2 regions of the Mesorhizobium sp. M0968 genome follow, and region 2 is predicted to be linked to the other one. Evidence: predicted binding sites of a transcription regulator. Region 2 holds the regulator's gene; the other holds the start of a gene.
The links. The regulator HrcA, encoded in region 2, represses chaperone genes, less so after heat shock. The targets are predictions, from matches to a motif close to GTTAGCACTCNCNNNNNGNGAGTGCTAAC.

Region 1 (11,243 bases), on a different contig from region 2:
CGACGACTATCGAACCTTCGACGCCGGAATTCTCGGCGATCTGCCGGATTGGCGCTTCAAGGGCCCTGAGCACGATCGAGATGCCTGCCGTCACATCGGCATTGGCTCCGGTCAGCCCCTTCAGCACAGCCTTGGCGCGCAGCAACGCGACGCCGCCGCCGGGAACGATGCCTTCTTCGACGGCCGCGCGCGTGGCGTTCAGCGCATCGTCGATGCGGTCCTTCCTTTCCTTGACCTCGGATTCGGTGGCGCCGCCGACGCGGATGACGGCAACGCCGCCCGCCAGCTTGGCGAGACGTTCCTGCAGCTTCTCCTTGTCATAGTCGGACGTGGTTTCCTCGATCTGCCCCTTGATCTGCTGGACGCGCGCCTGGATGGTAGTCTTCTCGCCGGCGCCGTCGATGATCGTGGTGGTGTCCTTCTCGATCAGCACGCGCTTGGCGCGGCCGAGCATGTCTATGGTGATGTTCTCCAGCTTGATGCCGAGATCCTCGGAAATCATCTGTCCGGCGGTGAGCACGGCGATGTCTTCCAGCATCGCCTTGCGGCGGTCACCGAAGCCAGGCGCCTTGACGGCCGCTACCTTGAGGCCGCCGCGCAGCTTGTTGACGACCAGCGTTGCCAGCGCTTCGCCCTCGACGTCCTCGCAGATGATCAGCAGCGGCCTGCCGCTTTGCACCACGGCTTCGAGGATGGGCAGCAGTGCCTGCAGATTGCCGAGCTTCTTTTCGTGGATGAGGACGTAAGGGTCTTCCAGCTCGGCACGCATCTTCTCGGCATTGGTGACGAAATAGGGCGAGAGATAGCCGCGGTCGAACTGCATGCCTTCGACGACGTCGAGCTCCGTTTCGGCGGTCTTGGCCTCCTCGACGGTGATGACGCCGTCATTGCCGACCTTGTCCATCGCCTTGGCGATCATGGCGCCGACGCTGGTGTCGCCATTGGCGGCAATGGTGCCGACCTGCGCGATCTCTGCTGAGGACTTGACCTTCTTGGCGCGCGCCTGGATTTCCTTGACGACGGCGCTGACGGCAAGATCGATGCCGCGCTTGAGGTCCATCGGGTTCATGCCGGCGGCAACGAATTTGGCGCCCTCGCGCAGGATGGAAGCGGCAAGCACCGTGGCGGTGGTGGTGCCGTCGCCGGCAAGGTCGTTGGTCTTCGAGGCCACTTCGCGCACCATCTGCGCGCCCATGTTTTCGAACTTGTCGGAAAGCTCGATTTCCTTTGCCACGGCCACCCCGTCCTTGGTGACGCGCGGCGCGCCGTAGGCCTTGTCGATAATGACGTTGCGGCCTTTGGGGCCGAGCGTCACCTTGACGGCGTTGTTGAGGATTTCGACGCCGCGCAGCATGCGGTCACGCGCGTCGGTGGAGAATTTGATTTCCTTGGCAGACATGATCTTTTCCAGTTCGGTTGTCGTGGCAAGGCGCTTGCAGCGCCTGAATCAAAGCTCGGAGCGTCCTTTGCGCGCGCGCGGGAGGGCGCGCGGCCTTCCAATCAGGCGGCCTTCTTGGCAGCCACGGTCTTGTCGATGATGCCCGTCTCGCTTTTTTCGATGATGCCCATGATATCGGCCTCCTTCATGATCAGAAGGTCCTCGCCGTCTATCTTGACCTCGGTGCCGGACCATTTGCCGAACAGAATGAGGTCGCCGGCCTTGACGTCGAGCGGGATCAGCGCGCCGCTTTCGTCCCGCGCGCCCGGCCCGACAGCGATCACTTCGCCTTCCTGCGGTTTTTCTTTGGCATTGTCGGGGATGATGATGCCGCCCTTGGATTTGGTGTCGCTTTCGGCGCGCCGAATGACGACGCGATCGTGGAGTGGCCGGAATTTCATGGGGACTCTTTCTGGGGCCAGCTTAGGCGGCCGCCCCTCTCTATAGGCGCCCTGGCACTCGATTGATAGGAGCGCCAAAAAATATTCATAGGGCACATTAAATATTGAACGTATTATCTTGCCTGGTTATCCCCTGGTGTTCGGGCCTTGCCGAATATTAATGAAATTGAATTTCTATCTTTGAACACCTATTTTATGGTGAATTCACATTCACGACTTTCGCTGCAAGGGAGATTTTACCGATGGCCGAAGGCAATCAGAACATCATGGAAAAAGCTCAGGCCCGCTTCATGGAAAATCAAAAGAAGACGGCGGAGCGGAACAAAGCAACTGCCGAATATCTCTCGGAAGCCAAGGCGAGGAGCATCAAAACGGCAAGGCTGAGGGAATTGCGACTGGCCAAGGAAGAGGCGGACCGCGCGGCGGAAGCTCTGAATCCGGTCGCACCAAAGAAGAAGCGGGCGTCACGGGCAGTCAAGAAGGCCGTATCTGCATCGACGGAGGCGAAATCATGAGCCTGACATTTCCCAATCCCAGCCGCAGCTACGACGAGGCAAGCAAACGCATCCGCTTCGTCGGCCATGACGGGATGTTCCAGATTTCCTTCTCTGTCGCAACCGATGCCATCTCCAAGATGCAGCCGGGAACGGCGGCCTCAGAAGCTACCTACCTGGCAGCCTTCGACACGGCTTCCAACTCGATCCACGATGTCGCCAGGAATGCCTATGCCCGCACCCGCAGGAGCATATATGTGCTGACTGCGGCCGATTTTCGCTAGTCCGTCGCGATCCGTCCACAAGACGCTTTGTCAGGGCTTCCGGTCCGCCTTCGCTCGCCGCTTGACGTCGCGACCGTTCAGCCGGTCGACCATCGCGTCCGCATCGCGCGTGTTCAAACTGGCCGTGAGTTGCTGCTTGAGCTCGACCGGCTGGCCGGTGAAGACGTCGAAGACGGTCCAGCTGTGAGGATGTTCCATACGGAGCGCGTAGCGCTTTGCCATCTTGGGTCCTTTCGTTTCCGCCCAATCAATGAATGTCGCTCGATCAGGCCTGGGCGATGAAGAATACTGCCGCCACGACAAGCACCGTCCACAAAACGACGGACAGCTTCAGGGCCAGGCTACCGTACGCCGAGAGCACCTCCCGAGTGTGGTTGACCAGACTCTTGACGGTCATCGACATGGTCGACGCCGCAATCGCGACCGGCGGCGCCTTGGCCCCAAGCTTTCCGAAGACAGGCAGCAGCGACGGCTCGCGCACGAAAAACGACCTCGAATGTCTGGAAACCAGACATCGTCATAGCATCCTTTTTTCGAACTCCTGCATGCCAAATGACTTCGCGCAGGTTGGCATCACCCTCAAGGGTCCGTGGCGCGGACGGCCGGGGCGTCGCGCATTCCAGGAGCAGGGCTTATTGCCGAGATCATGAAGGTTCATAATCCGCATGAGACGCGCTGATTCGCGCTTTGGCGGGATGCCTTCATGCAACGCAGCTACGCAGCCGGGAGGTCGACGCGACGGACGAAGGGAAAGACGATGACCGCGCCGGCCGTCGAATTGCAGAAGGCCATATTCGAGGCAGTGAATGACGATCCCGATTTATCGGCGGCACTGGGCGACGCACGATTGTTCGACCGTGCGCCGGAAAATGTTGCGTTCCCCCACATGACCTTCGGCCGCACCAGCGTCTACGATTGGGCAACGGGAATGGAGAACGACGCAGAACAGTTGCTGACGTTGCATGTCTGGTCGAAATCAGAGGCCAGCAAGGAAACCAATGACATCATGGACCTTGTTAGCACCCGCCTGCGCGATACGGCTCTCTCGCTCGGCGAACATCGCCGCGCCTACCTCAAGCTCGAATTCGCCGAAGCCCGCTACGACGAGGACCTTTCGGCCCATCACGGGCTGCTGCGCTTCCGCGCCGTGATCAAGGACGAGGGCTGACCACCGGGCATTTTTTACAATCCGGCAATTTTGTTCTTGCTTTGTGCCGGCAGCTATGTTACTAATTCGCCTATGGTGCTGATGGCGCCAGCGACCCGCCGCAGAGGCGGGTTTTTATTTCCGGTCGGTTCGCCTGAATCTGCCTTCGGTTGCCGGATCGATTATCGAAGTCGGGGCAAACCTGAAGCGATTGCCTTTCACTGCCAAACGATGCCCGGTTGTCGGCGAAGGATCGGAGGGCTAGGTTAAACTTGGCAATTTCGCGGGATGGGCGGCGAAATGGCAATCCGGTAATCTCGCGCTTCAGGGGTGTGGCGGGCATGCATTCGAGCGTTCACCGTTCATATCACGTTCAGCACCGGCGCGTTAGAACGCTGACCATGAAAACCCTTCGCTCCCACTTCCGGACCGCGGCACTGGCGCTGTCAGCCGCCGGTCTGCTTGCGTCGCAGGCGATGGCGATCCCCGTTGTCGTGCCCGAGCAGCCCCAACCGGTCGTCCTCGCCGCCTCCGACTGCTATGCGATCGGCCAGCAGGTGGCCGAGCAGAATGGCGGCACCTTGGCCAAGGCCTCGCAGTCGACACGCGGCGGCCAGCCCGTCTGCGTCATCGTCGTGCTGGTTCCGGGCAAGGAAGGGCAGCGTCCGCGTCGCTCGGAGATCGTCGTTCCGCTGAACTGAACCGTGCCGTTTCCCAGACTGCCGGAATCGGCCTATATCTGAACAGCTTCAACAGGCCTTCCGCATGCGCGTACTCGTCGTCGAAGATGACAAGGATCTCAACCGGCAGATCGGCGACGCGCTGGTCGATGCCGGCTATGTCGTCGACCGCGCTTTCGACGGCGAGGAAGGGCACTTTCTCGGCGACACCGAGCCCTACGATGCCGTGGTGCTCGACATCGGCCTGCCGCAGATGGACGGCATCAGCGTGGTCGAGCGATGGCGGCGCGGCGGCCGCAAGATGCCGGTGCTGATCCTGACGGCACGCGACCGCTGGAGCGACAAGGTTGCCGGCATCGACGCCGGCGCCGACGACTACGTCACCAAACCCTTCCACATCGAGGAAATCCTGGCCAGGGTGCGGGCCTTGATCCGGCGTGCTGCCGGGCACGCTTCGTCCGAACTGACCTGCGGGCCGCTCCGCCTCGACACCAAGGCCTCCAAGGCCGACGTCGACGGCGTGCCGCTGAAGCTGACCTCGCACGAATTTCGCTTGCTTGCCTATTTGATGCACCACATGGGCGAGGTGGTGTCCCGGACCGAGCTGGTCGAGCATCTCTACGACCAGGATTTCGACCGCGATTCCAACACGATCGAGGTCTTTGTCGGACGGCTTCGCAAGAAGATGGGCATCGACATGATCGAAACTGTTCGCGGCATGGGCTACCGCATGCGTAAGCCGGAGGCGTAACGCGGAACCGCTGCCTACAAAACCCGCCGTCTCGAACACGCCGTCGCTGCGGTCATGGCCGCGTTCGGTGGCGTTTCGCGTCATCGCCTTTTCCACGGTCTGGGCGATCCTCACTCTGGTCGTCATCTTCACCTTGATCACCACGCTCTATCGCCAGGCCAGCGAGCGCGGTTTCGACAGCCTGCTTTCGGCGCATCTGTTCAACCTGATCGGCTCGGTCGGCGTTTCTGAAAGCGGCCAATTGACCGGCGCCCCCGACCTTGGTGATTTGAGGTTCTCGGAACCGAATTCCGGCTGGTACTGGTCGGTCGAGCCTGCCTCGGAAGGCGTGCACGGCGATCTCCATTCGTCGTCGATGACCAAGGCGATCCCGTCGCCAAGCGTTGCCGAGGTGCCCTTCAATGCCAGCTTCCAGCGCAGCTATTCAGCGGACGGCATCGAAGGCGAGCAGTTGGAGGTGTTCGAGAGCGAGTTCGTGCTCGATGCGAAAAACCGCGCCGCGCGCTTCCGCGTCATGGGCAACCAGACCGAGCTCGAGCAGGAAATCGCCACCTTCCAGCGGCGCCTTTTGACCTATCTGTCGCTGTTCGGCGTCGGCATGATCGCCATCAATGCGATTGCCATCCTGCTCGGCCTGCAGCCGCTGCGCCGGGTCAGGAATGCGCTTGCCATGGTGCGCGAAGGAACCGCGCAGCGCCTAGATGGCCGTTTCCCGGCCGAGATCGAGCCGCTCGCCAACGAGACCAATGCGCTGATCGAGAACAACAGGCGTATCGTCGAGCGGTCGCGCACGCAGGTCGGCAACCTCGCGCACTCGCTGAAGACGCCGCTTGCCGTGCTGCTCAACGAGGGACGGGCGCTGGGTGGCGCCAAGGGCCAGCTGATCGCCGAGCAGGCCGCTTCCATGCAAAAGCAAGTGGACCATTATCTGCAACGTGCTCGCGTCGCCGCGCAGCGCGACAGCGTCGTCTACCGTACGCCGGTGGCGCCGCTGGTCCAGCGCATGGTTCGGGTGCTGCAAAAGCTCAACCCGCAGACGGCGCTGTCGCTGTCGCTGCCGGCCACCGACATCGTCTTTGCCGGCGAACGCGAGGACCTGGAGGAGCTGCTCGGCAATCTGCTCGACAATGCGATGAAATGGGCAAGGAGCGCGGTCGCCGTTTCGGTCAAGCCAATCTCCAGCAAAGGTGGCGCTGGCACGGAAGGCGCAGCCAACCTGTTCGAGATCAGCATCGAGGATGACGGCCCCGGCATTCCCGACGACAAGGCGCGCGAGGTGTTGCAGCGCGGCCGGCGGCTCGACGAGACAAAACCGGGCAGCGGGCTCGGACTTGCCATTGTCGCCGACCTTGTCAACGAGTATGGAGGCTCTCTGGCGCTGGAACGATCCATCATGGGTGGATTGAAGGCGATGGTTCGATTGCGGAGCCTTCAGTAATGCTTTTCCAGATTGCTTTTCCAGGTGGCTGGCTGCGGCCAAATTTCCGACAAACATCGACATTATGGCCGCGCCAGCTGCTGACAGCGCGGCGGTCCAGCTCAAGAAAGCCGGTATTGGCATGAAGATTCGCGTCGCGCTCGTTTCCGCCCTGCTCGCCGTCTCCGGCTGCACGACGCTCGGCAAGGGCCCGGCCGTTACGGTGACGCCGGCCTTGACGCCCCCCAGCGGCGCCAAGGTGGCGACGACGATCATCTCCGCCATGGGCGGCGGCCTCGTCGGCGGCTCTATCGGCGCCGGCCTGAGCGAGACCGAGAAGCGCAGCGCGCTCGAGGCGGAATACAAGGCGCTTGAATACACGGCGAGCGGCCAGAAAGTGGCTTGGAAGAGCGACAGTTCGGCCCATCGCGGCGAAGTGGTCGCCGCCCAGCCCTATCGCGTCGGCTCGCAGGACTGCCGGCAATACACCCATACGGTGTTTACCGGCACCGCCGGCGCCACCGCGCGCGGAACCGCCTGCCGCAATGCCGACGGCAGCTGGACGCCGCTGACGTAGAGCAATTCCAGGAAAAGTGTGAAACGGTTTTCCGTCCGGAATTGCGCAAAAACAAAGACGCCCGGCCGTCGATCCGCCGATACCGGTCCGGCACTAAAGCGCGTCGCGTTCGACCGGCGTCATGCGACGCGCTATAGGTTCTTGTTTTGATGCATGGTCGTTATCGCAAAACCGCTGCACACTTTTGCGCGACATGCATTATCGATCGGAGCGGCCCCGCCAAAGCGTCGCAGCACGCTTGTGTTGGCAGGGCAAGGGTCTCGTTCTATTGGAAGAGCCATGCTGTTTTGGGTCATAGCCGCACTCCTGACGCTGGGCGCAAGCTTGGCGGTGCTGCTGCCGTTGGCCGGCGGATCGAAGAACGCGTCCGCTGCCGGCGATCACGACCTTGAAGTCTATCGCGACCAGCTGGCCGAGCTTGACCGCGATATGGCGCGTGGCCTGATCCGGCCAATGGAGGCCGAAGAGGCACGCGCCGAAATCGCCCGCCGCATCCTTCGCCTGAGCAATGCCGGCCACGCCGACGAGACGGCGACGCAGCCGTCGCGGTCGACAAGGCTGGTGGCGACGGCGGCCGTGCTGCTGGTTCCGCTGGTCAGCTGGGGCCTCTATGGCCAGCTCGGCTCACCCGACCTGCCGTCGCAGCCGCTCAGCGAACGCCTGGCCAAGAACCCCGCCGACAGCTCGGTCGACGAGCTGATAGCCCGCGCCGAGGCGCACCTGGCGGCCAACCCATCCGATGGCCGCGGCTGGGACGTGCTGGCGCCGGTCTATCTGCGCATGCAGCGATACGCCGATGCGGTGACCGCCTATCGCAACGCCATCCGCCTCGACGGCGACAGCGCCGCCCGCCAGGCGGGTCTTGGCGAGGCGATCGCCAATGCGGCCGGCGGCATTGTCTCCGCCGAAGCGCAGGCGGCTTTCGAGGCGGCGTTGAAGCTCGATCCGGCCAATCCGAAGGCCTCGTTCTATCTCGCCATGGGCATGGCACAGGAAGGCCGCATAGCTGAAGCCACGGCGGCCTGGCAAAAGATGCTTGCCGCCTTGCCGCAGGGCTCGCCGTGGCGCGGCGCCGTCGAGCAGGCGCTGGCCGAATCCGCCGCCCGCAGCGTCGCTTCTGAGGCGCCCGCGAAAGGGCCGAGCGCCGAGGATATCGATGCTGCCTCCTCGATGTCGCCGCAGGACCGGCAAGCCATGATCAGCACCATGGTTGCCGGCCTCGACGAAAGGCTTCGGCAAAATCCGCGCGACGAGGAAGGGTGGATGCAGCTCGTTCGTTCCTATGCCGTGCTGGGCAAGACAGATCAGGCGCGTGACGCGCTCAATCGCGGTATCGCCGTCTTTGGCGCGGACAGTGACCAGGCCAGGAAATTCACCGCCTTTGCCGCCTCGCTTGGCGTGACGGCGACGGAGTAGACGATGACGCGCAAGCAGAAACGACTGTCGGTGATCGCAGCGGGGCTGGGGTTTCTCGGTGTTGCCACGGGGCTGACCTTCTATGCGCTTGGCCAGAAGGCCTCCTATTTCTACATGCCGGCCGATCTGGCCACCGCCAGCCTTCAGCCGGGCCAGCGCATAAGGCTCGGCGGTCTTGTCGAAAAAGGCACGGTCGAGCGTGGCCAAGGCGCCACCGTCGCCTTTTCGGTGACCGACAACCAGAAGGACGTCAAGGTCACCTATACCGGCATTCTTCCCGACCTCTTCCGCGAAGGACAGGGCGTGATCACCGAAGGCTCGTTTGGCCCTGACGGAATCTTTGTCGCCGACAGCGTGCTGGCCAAGCATGACGAGACCTATATGCCCAAGGAAGTGGCCGACGGCCTCAAGGCCAAGGGCGTATGGCAGGAGAGCAAGAGTGACTAGCGGGTGCGGTGACAATGGTTGAAACCGGACATTTCGCCCTGGTCCTGGCGTTTGCGCTGGCCCTGGTGCAGACGATGGTGCCGCTGTTCGGTGCGCGCACCGGCAACCACAAGATGATGGCCGTCGGCGCACCGGCCGCGCTGACCGGCTTTGCCTTGACGGCGCTGTCTTTCGTGGCGCTGGCAACCGCCTACGCCGGCTCCGACTTCTCGGTTGAGAGCGTCTGGGAGAACTCGCATTCGCTGCAGCCGCTGATCTACAAGATCACCGGAACCTGGGGCAATCACGAAGGTTCGATGCTGCTCTGGGTGCTGATCCTGACCTTCTTCGGCGCGCTCGTCGCCGTCTTCGGCGGCAATCTTCCGGCGACGCTCCGGGCCAATGTGCTTGCCGTGCAGGGAGCGATCGGCGCCACTTTCTTCCTGTTCATCCTGACGACGTCGAACCCGTTCGTCAGGCTCAATCCGGCGCCTATCGAGGGCCGCGATCTCAACCCGATCCTGCAGGACCTCGGCCTCGCCATCCATCCGCCGCTGCTTTATCTCGGCTATGTCGGTTTCTCGATCTGCTTTTCCTTCTCTGTCGCTGCCCTCATCGAGGGCCGCATTGACGCTTCGTGGGCGCGCTGGGTAAGGCCGTGGACATTGGTTGCCTGGATGTTCCTCACCGGCGGCATCGCCATGGGCTCCTACTGGGCCTATTACGAGCTCGGCTGGGGCGGCTTCTGGTTCTGGGATCCGGTCGAGAACGCATCCTTCATGCCGTGGCTGGCGGGCACGGCGCTGCTGCATTCGGCGATCGTCATGGAAAAGCGCTCGGCGCTGAAGATCTGGACGCTGCTTCTGGCGATCCTGACCTTCTCACTGTCGCTGCTCGGCACCTTCCTGGTGCGCTCCGGCGTGCTGACCTCGGTGCACGCATTCGCCACCGATCCGACGCGAGGCGTGTTTATCCTCTGCATCCTGACGCTGTTCATCGGCGGCTCGCTGGCGCTGTTTGCCTTGCGCGCCTCCCGGCTGACGGCCGGCGGCCTGTTTCACCCGATCTCGCGCGAAGGCGCGCTGGTCCTGAACAATCTGTTCCTGACCACCGCCACCGCCACCGTGCTGGTCGGCACGCTCTACCCGCTCGTGGTCGAAGCCCTGTCTGCCGACAAGATTTCGGTCGGCGCGCCGTTCTTCAACCTGACATTCGGCCCGCTGATGGTGCCGCTCTTGGTCGTCGTGCCGTTCGGGCCGCTCCTCGCCTGGAAGCGCGGTGACATTTTCGCGGTCGCCCAGCGCCTGATGGCGGCTTTCGCGGCGGCGCTGCTCGCCGTGCTGGTGACGGCCCTGTTCATCGATGGCGCTTCGGTGTTGGCGGCACTCGGTGTCGGCCTTGCCTTCTGGCTGATCTGCGGCGCGCTCACCGATCTCGCCGTCAAATCCGGCTTCGGCACCGTCGCGCCCGCCACCATGCTCAGGCGCTTCGCCGGCCTGCCGCGCTCGGTCTTCGGCACAGCGCTTGCGCATCTCGGCCTCGGGCTGACAACGCTCGGCATTGTCGGCACGCTTTGTTTCGGCACCGAAAAAATCCTGTCGATGCATGCCGGCGAGACCGTCGAACTGTCCGGCCACAAGCTGCGCTTCGAGGGGCTCTACCCGGCCCAGGGGCCTAACTACAGTGAGGATCGCGGCCGCTTCACCCTGCTTGGCGCCGACGGCAGCGTCGCAGGCGAGATCACCTCGGCCAAGCGCTCATATCCGGTGCGCCAGATGACCACGACCGAATCCGGCATCAGGACGATCGGCTTCAGCCAGCTCTATCTTTCGCTTGGCGACGAGGGCAGCGATGGCTCTGTGGTCGTTCGTCTGTGGTGGAAGCCGCTGGTGACGCTGATCTGGGGCGGCGGACTGGTGATGATGGCGGGCGCGGCGATGTCGCTGCTCGACCGCCGCCTGCGCGTCGGCGCACCGTCGCGCCGCAAGGCTGCGGCCGGCGTGCCATCGGCGAGCCTGCAATGAAAAGGGCCACGCTGGCCTCGCTGGTCCTGCTGCTGGCGCTGTTGTTCGCCGGCGCCGCGCAGGCGGTCAAGCCGGACGAGGTGCTGGCCGACCCGGCACTCGAGGCGAGGGCGCGCGCATTGTCGGAAGGCCTGCGCTGCATGGTCTGCCAGAACCAGTCGATCGACGAGTCCGATGCCGACCTCGCC
Region 2 (11,243 bases):
TCTCCTGTGTCAACGCGTAGAGATCGGCGGCAAGCTCATTGTCTGGAATGATGAACTTGCTTGCCGCATGCAGCGCATGGAACGGCGTGCCTTCCTCGATGGTCAGCTGATAGAGCGACAGATGGTCTGCGGCGTGGCCGATCGCCTGCTCGAGCTCCGCCTGCCACGCTTCCGGCGTCTGACCGGGCCGCGCGTAGATCAGGTCGAACGACAGCCGTGGGAATATCTCGCGCGCCAGGCCGATCGCATGCAGGGCCTCATCGACATTATGCAAACGGCCGAGGAAGCGCAGATCCTTGTCGTGCAGCGCCTGCACGCCAAGCGATACCCGGTTGACGCCGGCCGCGCGATAGCCGCGAAAGCGCTCGGCCTCGACGGAGGAGGGATTGGCCTCCAGTGTCACCTCGATGCCATCAGGCACCGTCCAGTTCTTCGCCACTGCATCCAGCACCGCCGCCACGGTCTGCGGTTTCATCAGCGATGGCGTGCCGCCGCCAAGAAAGATACTGGTCACCTCGCGCGGCCCGGTGCGGCCGCGCATCGTCGCCAGCTCGGCCTCGAAGGCGCGGGCAAAACGCTCCTGGTCGACCGGCTGGTGGCGGACATGGCTGTTGAAGTCGCAATACGGGCATTTGGCCGCGCAGAACGGCCAGTGGACGTAGACGCCGAAACCAGGCCTGCGGTCGAGCAGCATGGTCATACGGCGGCCAATCGGGCTTGCGCGAATTTCTGGAAGGCGCGGGCACGGTGCGACAATGCGGTTGGCTGGCCGGGCTTCCAGCCATGCTTGTCCTTCGCGCTCATCTCGCCGAAGGTCTTCTCGAACCCATCGGGCAAGAACACCGGATCGTAGCCGAAGCCGAGCTCGCCGCGCGGCGGCCATACCAGCGTGCCCTCGACCTCACCGCGAAAATATTCCGCCTGGCCATCGGGGAAGGCCAGGCAGATGACCGCGACAAAGTGGCCCTTGCGCTGGGCAGGCGTGATCGCGCCAACTTCTTGCAAGGCCACTTCCGTGCGCTGCATGGCCATGCCGAAGTCGCGGGAGCCGTCCGGCGTCTCAGCCCAGTTGGCGGTGTAGACGCCGGGTGCGCCGTCGAGCGCATCGACACACAGGCCGGAATCGTCCGACAGCGCCGGCAATCCAGTGGCCTTGGCGGCGGCCAAGGCTTTTATGAGGGCGTTCTCCTCGAAAGTGGTGCCGGTCTCGTCCGGTTCCGGCAGGCCGTATTCCTTTGCGGACTTCGCTTCAATGCCGAATGGCGCCATCAGATCGGCGAATTCTCGCAATTTGCCGGCGTTGTGGCTTGCGACGATGATCTTATGCCCATCAAGCGAATGAATAGTTGGCGAATGCATCAGATGCCCCAAATTCGTGGCTCGGCGAATTCGATCGAATTGCCGGAGGGATCGCGAATATAGATCGAGCGGCCGCCTTGCGGCCACTCGAACTCGCTTTCGATGGCGATTTTCTTCGCCTCAAGATGCGCTTTCCAGCGTGGGATTTCATCCGCGCTTGCGGCGAAGCAAAGATGGCCCTGGCCGACCGCGCCATGCGGCGGCACGGGCAGCTTGGCGTCGGCCCGCGGCGGCACTTTGGTGGCCTCGGCATTGAAGATAAGCAGCACGCCGTCGCCGCAGCGGAAGAAGAGATGCCTGCCATCGACCTTACCGAGCAGATCGAGCCCGAGCACGCCCGAATAGAACCGTTCCGCGGCAGCAAGGTCGGTCACGTAGAGTGCTGATTCCAGGATTGCGGAAGGAGTCACAGGATCGCCAATCTCATCAATATTGGACCGCAGCTAAGCCACCGCCATTTGCTGCAAGCTGACCAGGCGCTGAATGCCTTTCTTGGCGAGCCCCATCAGCGCCGCGAACTGCTCTTCCGAGAACGGCTCGCCCTCGGCCGTGCCTTGGATCTCGACGATGCCGCCCTTGCCGGTCATGACGAAATTGGCGTCGGTGCCGGCCGAGGAATCCTCGATGTAGTCGAGGTCGATGACCGGCTGGCCATCATGGATTCCGCAGGAGATTGCCGCAACGTGATCCTTCAGCACCTTGCTCAGGCTCGCCATCTGGCGGGCTTCCATCCAGCGCAGGCAGTCGTAGAGCGCCACCCAGCCGCCGGTGATCGAAGCGGTGCGCGTGCCGCCGTCGGCCTGGATCACGTCGCAGTCGACGGTGATCTGCTGCTCGCCGAGCGCCTGCAGATTGACCACGGCGCGCAGGGAGCGGCCGATCAGCCGCTGGATTTCCAGCGTGCGGCCGCCTTGTTTGCCGGACGAAGCCTCGCGGCGCATGCGCTCGCCGGTCGAACGCGGCAGCATGCCGTATTCCGCCGTCACCCAGCCCTTGCCGGAGTTGCGCATCCAGCCCGGCACCTTTTCCTCCAAGCTGGCCGTACACAGCACATGCGTGTCGCCGAACTTCACCAGGCACGAGCCTTCCGCATGCTTGGAGACGCCGCGCTCGAAGGAGATGGGGCGCATTTCGTCGAATTGGCGTTTGGAAGGGCGCATTCAGGCTTCTTTCTTTCTTCGGAATCTTGGCCGGGGAATCTTGGCCGGCTTGTAGCCGCACGGGGCGTGAGGCGCAAAGGAAAATGGACCGGTTGCGCCGACACCGCGGAAGTCTATATCTTCGGGGCGGAGGTTTTTGGCTCGAAATGACAAAGGCAGTCGATCCCGGTTTGCAGTCGCACGTGCTCCCGTCGCACGCGCTGCAATCGCCCGCGCTTCAATCGCTCGACATGCGTTCGCGCGACATCTTCCGGCGCATCGTCGATTCCTATTTGAGGGATGGCGAGCCGGTCGGTTCGCGCAGCTTGTCGCGCATCCTGCCGTCGTCGCTGTCGCCGGCCACCATCCGCAACGTGATGAGCGACCTTGAGCATCTCGGCCTGATCTATGCGCCGCACATTTCGGCTGGCCGGCTGCCGACCCAGGCAGGCCTGCGCTTCTTCGTCGATGCTTTCATGGAACTTGGTGACCTCTCCGACGAGGAGCGCCGCACCATCGAGGCCCAGGTGCGCGCCTCCGGCTCGGGCGCAACTCTGGAGCATATGCTGACCGAGGCCAGCCAGATGCTGTCCGGGATGTCGCGCGGCGCCGGCCTCGTGCTCGCCGCCAAGAATGAGGCGGCGCTTAAGCACATCGAATTCATCCAGCTCGAGCCGACCAAGGCGCTGGCCGTGCTGGTCTCGCAGAACGGCGACGTCGAAAATCGCGTCATCGATCTGCCCGCCGGGATCACCATCTCGCAATTGCACGAAGCCTCTAACTTCCTCAACGCCCATATCCGCGGTCGCACCCTGGCCGAGGCGCGGGTCGAGATCGCCCGCATCAAGGAAGAGACCAGGGCGGCCCTCGACACGCTGTCGCAGGATCTGGTCGAGAAGGGCCTGGCGGTCTGGGCAGGCGCTGAAAGCGGCGTGCCTGGGCGGCTTATCGTGCGCGGTCGCGCCAATCTCCTGGAAAACGTCACTGCCCAGGCCGACATAGAATTGCTGCGGCATCTGTTTGAGGATCTGGAGACGCAGGATGGGCTGATCCAGCTTCTCGACCTCGCCGAGGCAGGCCCAGGCGTGCGCATATTCATCGGTTCGGAAAACAAGCTGTTTTCGCTGTCTGGCTCCTCGCTGGTGGTGGCACCCTATCGCGACAAGGACGCGCGTGTCGTCGGTGCGCTCGGCGTCATCGGGCCGACGCGGCTGAATTATGCGCGCATAGTACCGATGGTCGACTATACGGCGCAGCTGATTTCGCGCATGCTGAGCTAGGAGCCGCCGCGGGCCTGCCGCAAGGAGGAGAAAAGAATGGCGCTGGAATCGTTCAAGGCCCAGATCAGTCTGCTGCTCGAAGAAATGATCAACCAGCCAGAGGATCAGCACGAGGTACAAGAGCAGTTGCGCGAGAAGCTGCAAGAGATGCGGGCGATGGGTTTACCGCTGCCGGCCGATCTGGTCGCGCTGGAAAAGCGCCTCGACGACGACTTTTACGCCTCTGGCAACTGAACGGGTTCGGCTTCAAATCCTCGTGTGCTGGACGGCCGCTTGGAACGATCAATGCCTGATGCCGTTTGCCCCTGTTCGAGGCGAATCCCGGAGGACGTTGATGATCCGACCTGGCGGCTTTGCGGCCTTGGCCGCTGCCCTCCTTGTTGCGACACCGGCAGCCGCCCAGCAGGCGGACCAGAATGTGCTCAAAGGCGAAGCCGCGTTTGGCGATTGGCACGCCGACAGGCCTGGCGTCCGACGCCTGATTGGGCCGCGAGACATGCCGGCAGCCGACCCCGCCCAATCCGCTTCGAACGGCGCCGGCGTGGCGGAACGGCCCGAAAGCGCCAAGCCAGAATTGCCGTCGGGCTTTTCGGCTGAAATGATCGCATCCGGCATCGTCAATCCACGTGTCGTGCGCGTCGCTCCGAATGGCGACCTGTTTGTTGCCAACAGCCATGCCGACCAAATACGCGTCTATCGTCTCGCCGAGGGCAGCGCCAGGCCCATCGAGAAAGCGATCTTCGCCAAGGGGCTCAATTATCCCTACGGCATCGCCTTCTATCCGCCAGGAGACAAACCGCAATGGGTTTATGTCGCGAACAGCGACAGCATCGTCCGCTTCCCCTATCGCGATGGCGACCTGAAGACATCCGGCAAACCAGAAACCATTGTCGCCCAAATCCCGTCGGGTGGTCACACGACCCGCGACATCGCCTTCTCGCAGGACGGCAAAACGCTTTATTTGTCGGTTGGCTCCGCCTCGAACGTAGCCGAGGATATAGGCAAGGAGCCGGATAGCGGCCTCGACGCCTGGGCCAAATCAAAGCCGCTCGGGGCGGCCTGGGGCTCCGAGGACGGCCGTGCCGATGTGCTCGCCTTTGACCCGGATGGGAAAAATCCCCGAACTGTCGCCACTGGCCTGCGCAACTGTACGGGCATGACCGTGCAGCCCGCCACCGGCGCATTGTGGTGCGTCGTCAATGAGCGCGACGAACTCGGCGACAATGTGCCGTTCGAATTTGCAACGGCGGTCAAGGACGGCGGATTCTATGGTTGGCCTTGGTACTACATCGGCAATAACGAGGATCCGCGCCATCAGGGCGAGCGGCCAGACCTCGCCGGCAAGGCCACTGTCCCCGATGTATTGATGCAGGCGCATTCGGCGCCGATGAATATAGCCTTCTACGACGGCAAGAACTTCCCGGCGGATTATCAGGGTGACGCCTTCGTCGCCATGCATGGTTCGTGGAACCGTGGCGCCAGGACCGGCTACAAGGTGGTGAGGCTCAAATTCAGGGATGGCAAGCCGACAGGCGAATATGAGGACTTCATGACCGGCTTCGTCATCTCGAACGACGCCGTCTGGGGCCGCCCGGTCGGTGTCGCGATGGCCAAGGACGGCTCCCTGATCGTCACAGAGGACGGTAACGGCACCATCTGGCGCGTTACCTACGAAGACGGCCGCTCCTGAACGGCGGTGTCGCCTGCTGCGCTGGCGCAATCGAATCCGGCCCGAGGGAATTCACCCAACTTCAACATTGTGCGACAAGCGCCGATCATGACACTCACCGGGTTCCTCGCCTATAGTGCTGCCCTCGGCATCGCCGCGGCTATCCCGGGCCCAGGCGTCACCGCGCTTGTTGCGCGTGCGCTGGGTTCCGGCTTCCGCTCGTCGCTGGCCATGTCGTTCGGGCTGATGCTCGGCGACCTGACCTATCTCACTGCCGTGGTGCTCGGCCTGGCTTTCGTCGCACAGACTTTCGGCATGGTCTTCCTGGCCATCAAATGGCTGGGCGTCGCCTACCTCGCCTTTCTTGGCTGGCGTTTCTGGACGAGCGGCATCACGCCGGAAACGGTGGAGGCGAAGAAAGGCAAGGGCGGCTTGGCATCCAGCTTTGTAGCCGGCTTTGCCGTCACGCTCGGCAATCCGAAGACGATGATCTTCTATCTTGCCATCACCCCGACCATCGTCGATCTGAAGACGATCACGCTGGCCGATTACGGCATCCTCGTCGCGCTCACCATCGTCGTCCTGCTCGTCGTGCTGGTGCCCTATCTGGCGCTGGCGGCCAAGGCGCGCTGGTTCCTGAAGTCGCCGCGGGCGCTGAGGGCACTCAACCGCACCGCCGCCGGCTTCATGGTCGGCGCGGCGGCGGCAATTGCCGCCCGCCAATAGATCTGTTTCGCCAATCCGCCCAAGGATTGCCACGCCTTGCAAGGGCGGGGGTACTCAGCACGAACTTCACTCGGATATTTTTCGATCGACAGCCTATCTTGCGCGGTGGATGGCTCTATCCTATGCCCGCGCGACTTTTGCCGCTTGACCTCTGGGAGGAAATCAATGAACAAGCCCGCCACCCACACACACGTGCCCGGCCGCGGCCGCATCTACAATTCGATCACCGAGACGATCGGCGACACGCCGCTGGTGCGGCTTGATAAATTCGCCAGGGAGAAGGGTGTCGTCGCCAATCTGCTGGCCAAGCTCGAATTCTTCAACCCGATCGCCTCGGTCAAGGACCGCATCGGCGTGTCGATGATCGAGGCATTGGAGGCTTCGGGCAGGATTACGCCCGGCAAGACCACCCTCATCGAGCCGACCTCGGGCAATACCGGCATCGCACTCGCCTTTGCCGCCGCTGCCAAGGGCTACAAGCTGATCCTGACCATGCCGGAAACCATGTCCGTCGAACGCCGCAAGATGCTGGCTCTGCTCGGTGCCGAACTGGTGCTGACCGAAGGGCCGAAAGGCATGAAGGGCGCCATCGCCAAGGCCGACGAGCTGGCGGCAACGCTGCCCGACGCTGTCATTCCGCAGCAATTCGAAAACCTGGCCAATCCGGAAATCCATCGCCGCACCACCGCCGAGGAAATCTGGAACGACACCCATGGCGAAGTCGATATCTTCGTTGCCGGCATCGGGACCGGCGGCACCATCACCGGCGTCGGCCAGGTGCTGAAGAAGCGTAAGCCCTCGGTGCATGTCGTCGCCGTCGAACCGGAAGCCTCGCCGGTGCTGTCGGGCGGCCAGCCAGGCCCGCACAAGATCCAGGGCATTGGCGCCGGCTTCGCGCCAAAAATCCTCGACACGACGATCTATGACGAGATCGTCAAGGTCTCGAACGAGGATTCGGTTGCTAATGCACGGCTCGTCGCTCGGCTCGAAGGTGTGCCGGTCGGCATCTCGTCGGGGGCCGCCCTGCAAGCGGCGATCGTCGTCGGCTCGCGGCCCGAGAACAAGGGCAAGAACCTCGTCGTCGTCATCCCCTCCTTCGCCGAGCGCTATCTCTCGACGATCCTGTTCGAGGGATTGGGCGCTTAGACACGAGCGTTTTTGACCGGTCAGTAGCGATCCTTCGCGATGCCCCTCCGACATCAAATACTCAGTATCACGCGTCGGCGTGGACCGCTGAAAAACCACCTGTGGCGGGCGTCGTTCGCTTGAGCGGCGGGTCACTTCCGTATCAATCGTCGCTGCCCGGCAGGTGGAGGACTTTATGTACAAGCTCTATACGCGTGCCAATACCGGCGGCTTTGTCGTCGAGGCGGCGCTCGCTTTGGCGGGCGTGCCTTTCGACCAGATCGACGTTCCGAAGGGCCGACCCGACCAGGCCTTTCTTGATATCAGCCCCTTGAACCAGGTGCCGGTCCTGATCTTGCCGGACGGACGCTCGATGACCGAATCGGCGGCGATCTGCATCCTGCTGGCCGAGCGCCACCCCGAAGCAGGACTGGCGCCCGCAGCAAGTTCGGCTGACCGCGCCGACTTCCTGCGCTGGATGTTTTTCATGTCCTCCGTCATCTATTCGGCTGGCCTGCGGTTCTTCTACGCTCATCGCTACACGACCGATCCCCGGGGTGTGGACGCTGTCAAACAGGCGGCGGTCTCGGAAATGGATCGCAGCCTCGCCATTCTCGATGCCGCCCTCGACGGCCGCGACTGGCTGGCCGGCGACCAACTCTCGCTGGCCGACATCTATCTCGTCATGCTGGTGGCCTGGCATCCGGAGGTCGCGAAGGTTCCAACCGCTTGGCCGAACATCGAACGCCTGTGGGCCAATTTGCGGGAACATCGGGTGATGAAGAGGCTGAATGCTTCCCACGACATGTGGCCGGCCTAAGCACTCCGCCTTGTCTCAGTGTCTTTCCGCGCGGCCGAGCCCTGCCCGTCGTTCCTGCAGGAACCGGCGCACGGCCGGATCTCGTTCGAGGCCGATAGCCCGGTCATAGGCCTCGCTCGCTTGTGGAACTTTGCCGAGTCTGGCCAGCAGGCCCGCGCGGGCGGCCCAGTAAGGTTGATAGTCATACAGCCGCTTGTCGCCGCTGAGTTGATCAAGCGCGCCCAATCCTTCTGAAGCACCTTCGGCCTCGGCAATCGCCACCGCACGGTTGATCGACACCACCGGCGAGCCGGCAATCACCGACAGCGCGTCGTAGAGCTCCTTGATCGCGACCCAGTCGGTACAACCGGTCAGCCGCCGTGTCGTATGGGCGGATTGCACGGCGGCCTCGAGCTGGTAGCGGCCGACAACACCCTCGGCGGCCGCGCGCCCGAGCAGCGCCTCCGCTTCATCGATCAGGGTATCGTCCCACAATGCAAGATCCTGCTCGGCCAGCGGCACATAGTCACCCGCCGCATTGCGCCGGGCTGCACGCCGCGCCTCGGCGAACAGCATCAGCGCCAGCAGGCCGAGTGCTTCCGGCTCATCCGGCATCAGCGAGGCGATCAAACGGCCGAGCCAGATGCCTTCGGTCGCGAGATTGCGGCGCCGCGTTTCGGTGCCGGCCGGGTCGGACCAACCTTCGGCAAACGCCGCGTAGATCGCTTCCAGAACGGTGCCCAGCCGCTCGCCGAGCTCGGCCCGCTCCGGCACGCGGAACGGAATGCCTGTCTCGCGAATTCGCGTCTTGGCGCGCACCAGGCGCTGGCTCATCGTGGCTGGCGAGACAAGAAAAGCCGAGGCGATGGTCGCTGCGTCGAAGCCCAGGACCGTCTGCAGGATCAGCGGTGCTCGCACGCCGGCCTCAATCGCGGGATGGGCGCAGGCAAACATGAGCCTGAGCCGCTCGTCCGGCAGGTCTTCCTCGGCCATGCGCGCCTCCATCTCCTCGGCGATCAGTCTGAGGTGGTCGCGGCCCGCCTCGCGTGTCAGCCGCCGTCTGACCGCGTCGACGCGGCGCTTGCGTGCCACCGCCAGCAGCCAGGCTTCCGGCTTGTCGGGCACGCCCGCCTGTGGCCAACGCTCGAGCGCCGCTGCAAAGGCATCGGCCAATGCGTCCTCGGCAGCGGCCACGTCGCGCGTGCGTGCGGCGAGATAAGCGACCAGCTTGCCGTAGCTTTGCCGGGCGGCCGCTTCCGCCGCCGCCCGCGCAGTATCGGGCAATTCCGGCATCACATGGTGAGTTCCCAGATCGGCCGCACCTCTACCGTGCCGGTGCTGGCGCCCGGGCAGCGCGCCGCCCAGGCAATGGCGGCGTCGACGTCCTCCGCTTCGATCATATAGAAGCCGGCAAGCTGCTCCTTGGTGTCGGCATAGGGGCCGTCGAGCACGTTGGTCTTGCCATTGGCCATCCGCACCGAGGTAGCGGATTGCGTCGGCTTCAGCCGGTCGCCGGCGAGCCAGGCGCCGGATTTCTTCAGCGCTTCGGTGTAGGCGACGTACGCGCTCGACATCTGTGTCACCGCATCTGCTGGCGCGGCTGCCATCCCCGCTTCGTTTCCATAGATCAAAAGCATGTATCGCATGGTCTTCTCCCGTTTCTCGAGGGCCGCATCGTTGCGAGCCGGACTTATGTCGCGCGGCCCTGCCGGATTTCGACAAGCGCTGGAAAAATCTTTCTGCCGCGATGCGACCTTGCGCAAGCGCCAACGTGTTGCGGCACTGCTTAGTCGTTCGTCTAGTCGCTGCTATTGCGGGTTGGCATTTCCCGCCCGCTGTCTAAACTCGCTTCGTGCCGCCGAGGAGGGCACGGCGGCGAATTTTCAGGGAGGAAATCGCATGCTCAATTTCAGGACGAAATTTGTTGCAGCCGGCGTGCTGGCGCTGTCGCTTGGCCTTGGCGCGGTATCGGTCAAGGCACAGGAATTCATCAACGTGCTGACCGGCGGCACGTCCGGCGTCTACTATCCGCTCGGCGTCGCGCTGTCGGAAATCTACGGCAAGGGCATCGAAGGCGCGCGTACTCAGGTGCAGGCGACGAAAGCGTCGGTCGAAAACCTCAACCTGCTTCAGCAGGGCAAGGGCGAGATCGCCTTTGCGCTCGGCGATTCCGTCAAGCTGGCCGCCGAAGGCAATACCGAAGCAGGCTTCCCAGGCAAGCTCGACAAGCTGCGCGGCATTGCCGCCATCTATCCCAACTACATCCAGATCGTCGCCAGCAAGGAATCCGGCATCAAGACGCTCGCCGATCTCAAGGGCAAGAGCCTTTCGGTCGGCGCGCCGGCCTCAGGCACCGAGCTCAACGCCCGCACGATATTTGCCGCTGCCGGGCTGAAATACGAAGACCTCGGGCGGATCGAATATCTGCCCTTCGCCGAATCGGTGGAGCTGATCAAGAACCGCCAGCTCGACGCCACGCTTCAGTCGGCTGGCCTTGGGGTCGCGTCGATCCGTGACCTCGCCACCTCATTGCCGGTAAACATCGTTGCCGTGCCGGCGGAGGACGTCGCTAAGATCGGCTTGCCCTATCTTTCCGTGGTCATCCCCAAGGGCACCTACGAGGGCCAGACCGAGGATGTTGCGACCGCCGCCGTCGGCAATTTCCTGATCACCAGCGCCGATGTCTCCGACGAGACCGCCTACCAGATGACAAAACTGCTGTTCGAGCATCTCGACCAGCTCACCGCTGCCCACGCCGCCGCCAAGGCGATCGACCCGGCCAAGGCGCTCGACGGCATGCCAGTGCCGCTGCATCCAGGCGCCGAGAGGTATTACAAGGAAAAGGGATTGGTGAAGTAAGGAGCCATCCCTCCCCCTTGAGGAAAAGGTGAACAGCTGCCGAAGGCGAATGGACCGGTAGGGTCGGTTGAGGCCGTACACTGCCGCACCGACCCCACCCGCCTAGCTTCGCTCGCACCTCCCTCGGGGAGGGGAGCGCCCCGCCAGGAACCCCGCTAATGACCGCAACCCCGACCGTTCTTTCCCCCACAGCGGAAGCTCCTGTCGAAGGATTGCCGCCTGGCTTCGGCGAAGGCATCGCTGGCAAGGCGGCTTTTTTTATCGCCATCGCCTTCTCCATCTTCCAA

Region 1: a site for HrcA is predicted at 1,890-1,918, ahead of NKH67_RS20695 (co-chaperone GroES). Genes of this name have one in related genera too.

The regions. Positions count from the first base shown of each region.
Region 1 covers NZ_JAMYNL010000012.1:45,825-57,067, reverse strand. Annotated here, with positions in the region: gene groL (chaperonin GroEL) at 1-1,399, opposite strand, end outside; gene NKH67_RS20695 (co-chaperone GroES) at 1,501-1,839, opposite strand; gene NKH67_RS20690 (hypothetical protein) at 2,082-2,354, shown strand; gene NKH67_RS20685 (DUF1488 family protein) at 2,351-2,617, shown strand; gene NKH67_RS20680 (hypothetical protein) at 2,648-2,839, opposite strand; gene NKH67_RS20675 (hypothetical protein) at 2,883-3,098, opposite strand; gene NKH67_RS20670 (DUF3168 domain-containing protein) at 3,375-3,785, shown strand; gene NKH67_RS20665 (hypothetical protein) at 4,166-4,465, shown strand; gene NKH67_RS20660 (response regulator transcription factor) at 4,530-5,195, shown strand; gene NKH67_RS20655 (ATP-binding protein) at 5,206-6,633, shown strand; gene NKH67_RS20650 (RT0821/Lpp0805 family surface protein) at 6,755-7,189, shown strand; gene ccmI (c-type cytochrome biogenesis protein CcmI) at 7,469-8,605, shown strand; gene ccmE (cytochrome c maturation protein CcmE) at 8,609-9,052, shown strand; gene NKH67_RS20635 (heme lyase CcmF/NrfE family subunit) at 9,067-11,055, shown strand; gene NKH67_RS20630 (cytochrome c-type biogenesis protein) at 11,052-11,243, shown strand, end outside.
Region 2 covers NZ_JAMYNL010000017.1:86,362-97,604, reverse strand. Annotated here, with positions in the region: gene hemW (radical SAM family heme chaperone HemW) at 1-700, opposite strand, end outside; gene rdgB (RdgB/HAM1 family non-canonical purine NTP pyrophosphatase) at 697-1,344, opposite strand; gene NKH67_RS24360 (VOC family protein) at 1,359-1,769, opposite strand; gene rph (ribonuclease PH) at 1,803-2,519, opposite strand; gene hrcA (heat-inducible transcriptional repressor HrcA) at 2,666-3,778, shown strand; gene NKH67_RS24345 (hypothetical protein) at 3,815-4,012, shown strand; gene NKH67_RS24340 (PQQ-dependent sugar dehydrogenase) at 4,113-5,468, shown strand; gene NKH67_RS24335 (LysE family translocator) at 5,556-6,173, shown strand; gene cysK (cysteine synthase A) at 6,339-7,319, shown strand; gene NKH67_RS24325 (glutathione S-transferase family protein) at 7,495-8,118, shown strand; gene NKH67_RS24320 (RNA polymerase sigma factor) at 8,134-9,390, opposite strand; gene NKH67_RS24315 (YciI family protein) at 9,390-9,743, opposite strand; gene NKH67_RS24310 (TAXI family TRAP transporter solute-binding subunit) at 9,997-10,956, shown strand; gene NKH67_RS24305 (TRAP transporter permease) at 11,115-11,243, shown strand, end outside.